Regions from separate parts of the Bacillus luti genome, predicted to be linked through region 2. Evidence: riboswitches for the same ligand, from Rfam matches in the RefSeq annotation. Region 2 holds a riboswitch; the other holds the start of a gene.
What was found. A riboswitch is a leader RNA that binds a small molecule or an ion and turns the genes downstream of it on or off. The one in region 2 is predicted to bind S-adenosylmethionine.

Region 1 (4,945 bases), 580 kb from region 2:
AATTAAACAGGAAAATGCGCTATACTTGACGTATGTTTATGTTGTAACTATAATTGTTACGATTCAGTATGTATAGGAAAGGGTGAACGGAAAAAGTGAATGGAGTTAATCAGGAAATATATAAGCCTGTAAAGACAAACAGGTTATGGATGATTCTTGTACTAGGGACACTTACGGCGATTGGGCCATTATCTATTGATATGTATTTGCCTTCGTTACCGAAATTAACGGATGACTTGCAAACAGGTGCATCCCTAGCGCAGCTTACATTGACGGCTTGTTTGCTTGGGCTTTCAGTAGGACAATTATTCATCGGTTCAATTAGTGATATTTACGGAAGGCGCAAACCTCTTATTATTGCTCTTATTATTTATGTAGCTTCTTCTTTACTTTGTGCTGTAGCGCCATCTATTTGGAGTTTAGTGCTTTTACGTTTCTTACAAGGTGCTTCAGGGTCTGCCGGTATCGTTATATCACGTGCAATGGTACGTGATATGTACTCAGGTTCTGAAATGACGAAGTTCTTCTCGCTGCTCATGTTAGTAAATGGAGCAGCACCTATTTTGGCGCCGATTATTGGAGGACAATTGTTACAGTTCACAACATGGCGCGGTGTCTTTATCGTTCTTGGAGCAATTAGTGTATTCATGTTAATATCAGCGACGTTCGTATTGCGTGAAACGTTACCTCCTGAAGAAAGAGAGACAGGTGGTTTGTCAGGGACATTGGCAACATACGGAAAGCTTCTGAAAGATCGCTTGTTTATGGGATATGCATTGTCACAGGGATTAGTAACGGCGGCAATGTTTGCGTACATTTCGGGCTCACCATTTGTGTTACAGAACATATACGGAGCATCACCACAGCAATTTAGTTTATTCTTTGCAATCAACGGCATCGGTATTATTATTGCTAGTCAGGTAACGGGTCGTTTAGCGGGGAAAGTGAATGAGAAGACATTATTTGTTGCCGGTATTATTATTGCAGCTGTTGGTGGTTTATCTTTACTACTGACAATCTTATTAGGAATAGGATTAATTGGTGTGTTATGCTCGTTATTCCTCGTTGTATCAAGTGTTGGGGTTGTATCAACAACTGGTTTCTCTTTAGCGATGAGAAATCAAAAACAAGCAGCAGGAACAGCATCGGCTTTATTAGGTTTATTACAGTTCATTTCAGGAGCACTTGTAGCGCCGCTAGTAGGTATTGGTGGAAGTGATACAGCATTGCCGATGGGAGTTGTGATAGCTCTTTGTGAAATTGGTGCTGTGCTATGTTATTTATTTATGGCAAGAAGAAGTGAAAAGCAGTTTGAACTGCAACAAAAACAAAATGTAGAAGCTTAATAAAAAGAGCTGATTCAAAGGGAATATTTGAATCAGCTCTTTTTTAATTTTTTTGAAATAACTCTTATCTATGTGTAAGTTGATAGAGTAAAGTGATGCAAAAGTTATTTGCATAAAGTGACGATACTGTGACAAAAATGTTGGTATATATATTACGATATCGTCTTAAGTGTAAAAAGTAGGATGTTCTCGGTATAATAACAAGTGGAGATAAAAGAAACTATAATGAGTAATAGCTGTAGATAAAAGGAGAATTAGAGATGAAGAAGGTTTTGGGTATTGCTGTAATGGGAAGTATGATCCTTCTAGCAGGATGTAATGGAAATAAAGATACGAAAGAACCAAAAGAAAAGGTGGAGCAGTCTACTGAACAAACCGAAGAGATGAAAGAATACCGTGCAGTACATGAAAAATACGATTTGAAAATGAATAAAGAAATTAATAAAGCACTGCAGTTATTTGAAGTGGCAAAAGAAAAGGGCGGTAAGGAAATAACGAATGCTACATATAAAGAAGACGTGCAAAAGGTAACAACGAGCATGTTAGAAGATATTGAGAATATACGTAAAGAAATTCATGTTCCAAAATCGAAAGAGGAAGAACATGAGTTATATGTTGGCTTCTTAAAGGAATCGGAACAAGCGATGAAAAAATTACAAAAGTTAGCTAAAGAAGAAGATTCATCATTGATTCGTGATATAGAAATTAACTTTGCAACAGCATCGACATACTATAAACGTTTTCAAACAGAAGCGAAAAAATAACCTTGCGTGTGCAAGGTTATTTTTTCTTCTTGCCATCTCCGTCTTCATCCTCAGATACTAATACTTTCTGTTCTTCATGAAATTCTGAAATAGTTTGTCCAGTAATGTTATCGAAGGGTGTGTAAAAAGAGGTGATACTTTTCTTCTTAATGAAAAGTTTATAAAATCCAATGATAACAAGGATGACGATTGTTAACGGTAATCCTATAGTTGCCAGAAGTATCGGATCCATCGTATAACTCCTTTAATATAATTTCTTTTTATTATAAGTGAAAAACTGCGATTTAGATAAAGGGCTCTATCAAAAACTGATTTTTCTAAATATATCCAATTTGATTGACTTTTCATTTTTTCAGAATTATAATTCGAAATATACAATTTGAACCAAATAATAATATAGCAATTTACTTATCCAGAGAGGTAGAGGGACTGGCCCTATGACACCTCAGCAGCGGGTTCTGTAACAGGAACACCGTGCTAATTCCAGCAAGCAAGTCTTGAAAGATAAGTGATGGGCCTTTGTTTATTAAGCCTTGATCTTATTTTTTAAGATCAAGGCTTTTTGTATTCTAAAAAGAGAAAAGGGAGTAATGGAAAAAGTACATGAATAAAACAAAGTAAATTTATGAGTTTAGGGGGTTATTGGAGTGTATGTTGTTAAAAAACTATCAGTTATGGTATTTACACTATGGATTATTACAACAGTAACATTTTTGATTATGCACATTATTCCGGGGGATCCATTTTCATCAGATGCAAAGATCTTTCCAGCAGAAGTTGTGCAAAATATGAGAGCGAAGTATCACCTGGATGAACCGTTATGGAATCAATATGTTGCGTATTTAGACGGCGTAGTTCATTTTGATTTTGGTGAATCTGTTCAATCAACCGGGCAAGGTGTATCAGAAATTATAACAACTGGCTTTGGTCCATCAGCAATTATTGGTCTACAAGCACTTGTTATTTCGTTGCTAGTCGGAATTGCTGCAGGTACATTTGCTGCTCTCTATCATGGGAGGGTAATTGATTATGGTGTGAGTTTACTTGCCATCCTTGGTATTTCTATTCCGAGTTTTATTTTAGCACCACTATTTATACAAATATTCGCTATTCAATTCGAGCTCTTACCAGTAGCGTCTTGGGGCACATTCGAACATACGGTGTTGCCATCCTTTGCATTAGCGTTAGGGCCAATCGCGGTTATTACAAGGTTTGTTCGTTCTAATATGATCGAAGTACTACAGAGTGATTATATTAAGCTAGCAAGAGCAAAAGGTATACCGATTAAGAAGATTATTATGAGGCATGCCCTTCGAAATGCAATTGTTCCAGTACTTACATTTGTTGGACCGTTAATGGCTGGACTTTTAACAGGGACTTTCATTATTGAAAAGATCTTTGCAATTCCTGGTCTCGGAAAATATTTTGTAGACAGTATTTTTAACAGGGATTATCCGGTGATTATGGGAACGACAATTTTCTATAGTGCATTATTAATTTCTTGTATTTTCATTACAGATATTATTCATCGTATTGTTGATCCGCGTATTCGTTCTATTACGTAAGGAGGGGGGCATATCTAAATGGGAGCTTATGAAATCAATAAACAGTTATTAACGAATGAAGAGAAAAAAGAACTAACGATACATAAAGAGCAGCAAAAGATTAGCCAGAAAAAAGAAGTGTTTCGTAAATTTGTATCAAATCCAATCGCGGTTCTAGGGACGGTAACATTATTGCTCATTATTATTTTCTCTCTTATTGGTGAAAGTTTAACTCCTTTCACTGCAAGTGAACAAATAAAAGAGGCGACAAACTTACCACCTAGTAGTGAGCATTGGTTTGGAACAGATGATTTAGGTAGAGATATTTGGGCGCGTACTTGGGCTGGTGGGAAAATTTCACTAGTAGTTGGATTAGTAGCAGCTGTTCTTGATATAGGACTTGGTGTACTGATCGGAGGATTTAGTGGATATGTGAGAGGGCGTAATCGCCTTGGCACGTTAATTGATGAGTGGATTGTAAGAGGGATTGAAGTATTATACGGTATCCCATATTTATTAATTGTTATTTTACTATTAATCATTATGAAACCAGGACTTTTTACAATCATTATTGCTCTTGCATTAACAGGATGGATTGGTATGGCACGTCTTGTTAGGGCGCAAGTCTTATCTTTAAAGCAAAGAGAATTTGTTATTGCAGCGGAGCGATTAGGCACATCACATATGAAAATTATATACGGACATATCATTCCGAACCTAACTGGCATTATTATCGTGAATTTATCATTCACAATCCCAGCAGCAATTTTCTCGGAATCATTTTTAAGTTTTATCGGACTTGGGGTGCAATCACCGGCAGCGAGCTGGGGGACGATGACAAATGATGCGCTTGGGACATTATTGAGCGGGGAGTGGTGGCAACTATTTTTCCCATCGCTAATGATTGCTCTCATCATGTTCGCATTTAATGCAATTGGTGATGGTTTACAAGATGCAATTGATCCAAAAATCGTAAAACGGAATCGAAAGGAGAAAAAACATGGGACAGCTCTTATCTTTAGAAAACGTAACGTTAGCCGTTGAAAAAGAGAATAGTAAGCAAGCAATTGTTAAGCATGTTTCCTTTTCTATTAGCGAAGGTGAAATAGTTGCACTTGTAGGAGAAAGTGGTTCAGGGAAAAGTGTTACAGCACAATCCATTATCGGATTAAATCAAGAATCTATTCACATTGATGATGGAAATATATCTTTTGAATCAGAGGAATTAACTAATCTACAAGAGTCAGAATGGAATCAAATTCGTGGGAAAGATATTTCTTTTATCTTTCAA
Region 2 (4,945 bases):
TTGCTGTGCAACGTTATTCACAACAATATTTAAACCGCCTAACTGCCGAGCGGTCTCTTCCACAACATTTTTACACTGTTGTTCATTACTTAAATCACCCGGCAACAATACACACTTCACGCCTTCTTTTTCCACACGCTGTTTCGTCTCGTTTGCGTCTTCTTCCTCATCTAAATAAGCAATCGCAATGTTCGCTCCCTCTTTTGCAAAAGCGATAGACACAGCTCTTCCAATCCCACTATCTCCCCCTGTAATTAATACATTCTTTCCTTTTAACTTTTCGCTACCTTTATAATTTGGATCTTCAAACTGCGGAAGTGGATTCATTAATGATTCAATACCAGGCTGTTTATCCTGATGTTGCGCAGGCATTGTTAAAAAGTTTTTTTGCTGAGGCATACTTCAATCAGCTCCTTTTCCTTATCATGTGCACAATAATAAAAACTACTTATACATAAAAAGCGTATTTTACACGTAGTTCTACGGTTAATATTCGAATTTAAGACACAAAATATGAATTATTGTAAACTTTTTATGCAAAACTATTGCAAAATGCACAAAAAACGAATATTATATATAACTGTTGTGAAAATTATTCGTAAACAGAAAGGATGTTTATATGTTTAACCTTTCAAAACATAAAACTTCTATTAAAACTGAAATTATGGCGGGTACTATTACCTTCTTAACAATGGCATATATTATTGTCGTAAACCCTGTCATCCTTGGTGATGCAGGTGTTCCATTCGAACAAGCATTTACAGCAACAATTATCGCTGCTGTTGTCGGAACATTATTTATGGCGATCTTTACAAACTTACCAATCGCAATTGCACCAGGGATGGGATTAAATGCTTACTTCTCTTACTCTGTTGTAAAAGCTCATGAAGGCATGACTTTCGCGATTGCATTCTCTGCTGTATTCGTAGCAGGTATGATTTTAATTTTGTTATCATTTACATCATTCCGTACAAAATTAATGGAAGCAATTCCTGAAAACTTAAAACATGCAATTACTGCTGGTATCGGTCTTTTCATCGCCTTTATCGGTTTACGTTTAACAGGGATCGTTACAAAAAATGATGCAAACTTAGTTGGTCTTGGTGATTTGCATTCTGCTCCAGTACTACTAGCATTAGCTGGTCTTGGGATTACAATTGTCCTTATGTCTTTAAATGTAAATGGCGCACTATTTATCGGAATGCTATTAACTGGTATTATCGCTTACTTCACGGGACAATTAACATTCTCAAACGGTGTTACATCAATGCCTGGATTACCAGAAGGAATTATCGTTTCAAATCCAATTACTGCTGTATCTGACGTAATTAACTACGGATTATACGGCGTTGTATTCTCATTCTTCCTTGTTACATTATTCGATACAACAGGTACATTACTTGGGGTAGCGCAACAAGGTGGCTTTATGAAAGACGGAAAGCTTCCAAAAGCAGGACGAGCTCTTCTATCTGACTCATTCTCAGCAACAATCGGTTCTATGTTCGGAACAACACCATCAACAGCTTACATTGAATCATCTGCTGGTGTTGCAGCTGGTGGTCGTACTGGTTTAACAACTGTTACAGTAGCTGTTCTATTCGCACTAGCAGCGTTCTTCGGACCATTAGTAAGTGCCGTTTCTGGTGTATCAGCTATTACTGCCCCATCTCTAATTATCGTTGGTAGTCTTATGATGGGTTCAGTTCGTCACATTGATTGGGACGCATTTGATGAAGCATTCCCAGCATTCTTAGTCATTTTAAGCATGCCACTTACATCAAGTATCGCAACAGGTATCGCACTTGGATTTATTTCATACCCACTTATGAAAGTGGCAAAAGGACAATTCCGTGCCGTTCACCCACTTGTGTATTTATTCGGAATCTTGTTCGCTTATCAATTGATTTTCTTACCACATTAAAATCCCTCTTTGCGAGGGATTTTTTTTTACAAAAAATTATTTGACAACGCCATAAACTTATGGAATAATTCGAAATAGTTAAATATTCGATGTCTTATCAAGAGCAGGTGGAGGGATGAGCCCTACGAAGCCCGGCAACCGACCCATTTATGGGCACGGTGCTAATTCTTACAACACGTCGTGTTGAAAGATAAGAGTAATATGATAAGACGTCTTTTCTATATGAAAAGGCGTTTTTTATTTTCACTCCCTCCCCTCTCTTCTTAGTTTAGGAGGGATTTTTTCATGAAAAAATTATGTTCCATCGTACTTATTTTTCTCTTATTTACATTGACAGCTTGTACAAATGAACAAGATGCTATCTCCTCACAAAAGCAACAAACTGTGAAAAAAACGACTACAACAGTAGAAAACAACTTACTAACAGAAGTTCCAAGCCAAGTGAAGAAGCCATTAAAAATCGCATTAATTATGCAAATGTCCATCGGAACTTTTTCCTCTCAATATATTGAGGGCGTCAAAAAACAAGTAGAGCTATTTGGCGGCAGCGTGCAAGTCTACAATTCTGATAACGATTTAGCAAAAATGGCTGCAAATTTAGATACTGCTATCAATTCAAAAGTGGATGGCATTTTAATTGATCATGGCCGATCTGAAGCGCTAAAACCTGGAGTAGAAAAAGCATTACAAGCTAATATTCCCGTAGTAGCGTTTGATAACGATCTACGCTTACCGGGTGTAACGATTATTGATCAAGATGACTATAGTCTTGCGTGGAAATCTTTAAAAACGTTAGCGGAAGATTTGAATGGACAAGGAAATATCGCAGTCGTATGGGTTGGCGGATTTGCCCCAATGGAACGTCGCAATGTTATCATTGATGCTTTTTATAAACGTTATCCAAATATAAAAGAAGTGGCACGCTTTGGTACCGCTAGTAATAACACACCACTTGATACACAAACACAAGTAGAAGCTTTACTAAAAAAATATCCGAAAAAAGGAGATTTACAAGCTATTTTTGCTTCGTGGGATGAGTTTGCTAAAGGGGCTGTCAAAGCACTCGAACAAGCGAATCGTACAGATATAAAAGTATACAGCATTGACTTAAGTAATGAAGATTTACAACTTATGCAAAAAGAAAACTCTCCTTGGACAGCTACTGCTGCAACTGATCCAGCTGAAGTAGGTAAAGTTCAAGTACGATTTTTATACAAAAAAATTGCTGGTGAACAAACGCCAGATATTTATTCACTAGAACCTTATTTAGTAAAGAAAAATAGTTTACCAAAAGAAAATATCACGATGGATCAGTTATCAAAATATATAAACGGTTGGGGAGACTCAAAAGATGCATATTCTCCTTGGATGAAAAAATTAGAGAAGGAGAAAAAATGATGACATTCTCTCTTCAAAACATTACACATTCTTATCATGTCACTACACCAGTTCTAGAAGATGTTTCGATTCATATCAAAAAAGGAAAAGTGCATGCTTTACTAGGAATGAACGGTGCAGGAAAAAGTACTTTACTAAAAATAGCGACTGGTGAAATTCAACCGGTTGCTGGCGATTTAAAAATTGATAATCAGCCTGTTTCCTTTACTTCACCACGCTATGCAAAAAAGCACGGTATTTCTTTTGTAACACAAGAAGTAGATCACGGACTTATTCCCGGATTGTCCGTATTAGAAAATGTACTAATCGATCATTTAGCAATGCAAAACAAAGTACTATTTTCAAAGTCCAAATTAGTCGCACTTGCTAAACAACATTTACAAACCGTACAGGTAAATTTAAATGTTTCGGAAGATGTTTCAAACTGCTCATTATATGAAAAGCAATTACTTCTTATCGCAAGAGCTTTATCTAACAATACAAATTATCTTTTATTAGATGAACCTACTTCTTCTCTTGGACCAAAAGAGGTTGAAACCTTTGGGAAACTATTAAAAGATTTAACAGCAAAAGGTATTGGCATTATCTTAATTTCTCATCGTTTATCCGAGATTCGAAATTTCGCAGATGATGTAACTGTATTACATAATGGGAAGGTTTCCCTTTCTGAAGCTATTACAAAGATTACAGATCAACAAATTGTGGAAGCAATGACTGGCAAACAACTTACACTGCCTATTAATACAGCACCAAAACGCGGGAGCGAAGAATTATTTAAAGTACAAGAGCTTCAATTACGCGAAGATCATTCTCCCCTTTCTCTTACAATACGAAAAGGAGAAACTGTTGTGATATACGGATTAATTGGAAGCGGCAAAACAACACTTGCTGAGACCTTATTTGGTGCTCGTCATACTTATCACGCAGAAATAGATGGTCACAACATCACAATTAAAACACCACGAGATGCGATTAAAGCGAAAATTGCACTTGTACCAGAAGAAAGAAGAAAACAAGGTATATTCCTTTCAGAAAATATTATAAGTCACACAAATTTACACCAATCAGGTTGGCGAAGAAAACAAACCGAATTAAATAATGCCATCACGGCAATTTCTTCTTTCAGCATTTCGCCAAATGACCCAAAAGTCTTTATTCATTCACTTAGTGGTGGAAACCAACAAAAAGTCTCAATTGCAAAGTGGGATGGATTCAAACCTAATCTATTTCTTTTGGACGAGCCAACTAAAGGGGTAGACATCGCTGCAAAACAAGACATTTTCCAATTCATTCGCAACATTACAGAAGACGGCAGTTCCGTCATTTATTTTACAGGAGAACAAGATGAAGCACTGCATATCGCCGATCGTATTCTTATACTGGCAAACGGAGAGTTTGTAGGTGAATACTTGCCAAACGATCTGTCTCCTGAACAGCTTTTACATTTATCTGAAGGGAGCTATTCCATTGAATCTCGTTCATAAAACTAAGAAACTATATTTACCTACTCATCTTTTTTATCAATTTAGTACAATTGCTATCATTATAGGTGTTACAATTTTTTTCTCTATCGTCAATGATTCTTTTTTAACCTACAACAATATTAGTGATATTTTACGTTCTATT

Region 1: another riboswitch for S-adenosylmethionine. It lies ahead of EUC40_RS24855 (ABC transporter permease); the one in region 2 lies ahead of EUC40_RS22055 (sugar ABC transporter substrate-binding protein).

The regions. Positions count from the first base shown of each region.
Region 1 is NZ_CP040336.1:4,934,717-4,939,661, reverse strand. It holds gene EUC40_RS24870 (multidrug effflux MFS transporter) at 96-1,346, shown strand; gene EUC40_RS24865 (hypothetical protein) at 1,607-2,110, shown strand; gene EUC40_RS24860 (DUF3951 domain-containing protein) at 2,127-2,342, opposite strand; SAM riboswitch class I at 2,516-2,621, shown strand; gene EUC40_RS24855 (ABC transporter permease) at 2,758-3,675, shown strand; gene EUC40_RS24850 (ABC transporter permease) at 3,694-4,698, shown strand; gene EUC40_RS24845 (ABC transporter ATP-binding protein) at 4,655-4,945, shown strand, end outside.
Region 2 is NZ_CP040336.1:4,351,266-4,356,210, forward strand. It holds gene EUC40_RS22045 (SDR family oxidoreductase) at 1-399, opposite strand, end outside; gene EUC40_RS22050 (NCS2 family permease) at 620-1,921, shown strand; SAM riboswitch class I at 2,013-2,118, shown strand; gene EUC40_RS22055 (sugar ABC transporter substrate-binding protein) at 2,207-3,319, shown strand; gene EUC40_RS22060 (sugar ABC transporter ATP-binding protein) at 3,316-4,803, shown strand; gene EUC40_RS22065 (ABC transporter permease) at 4,787-4,945, shown strand, end outside.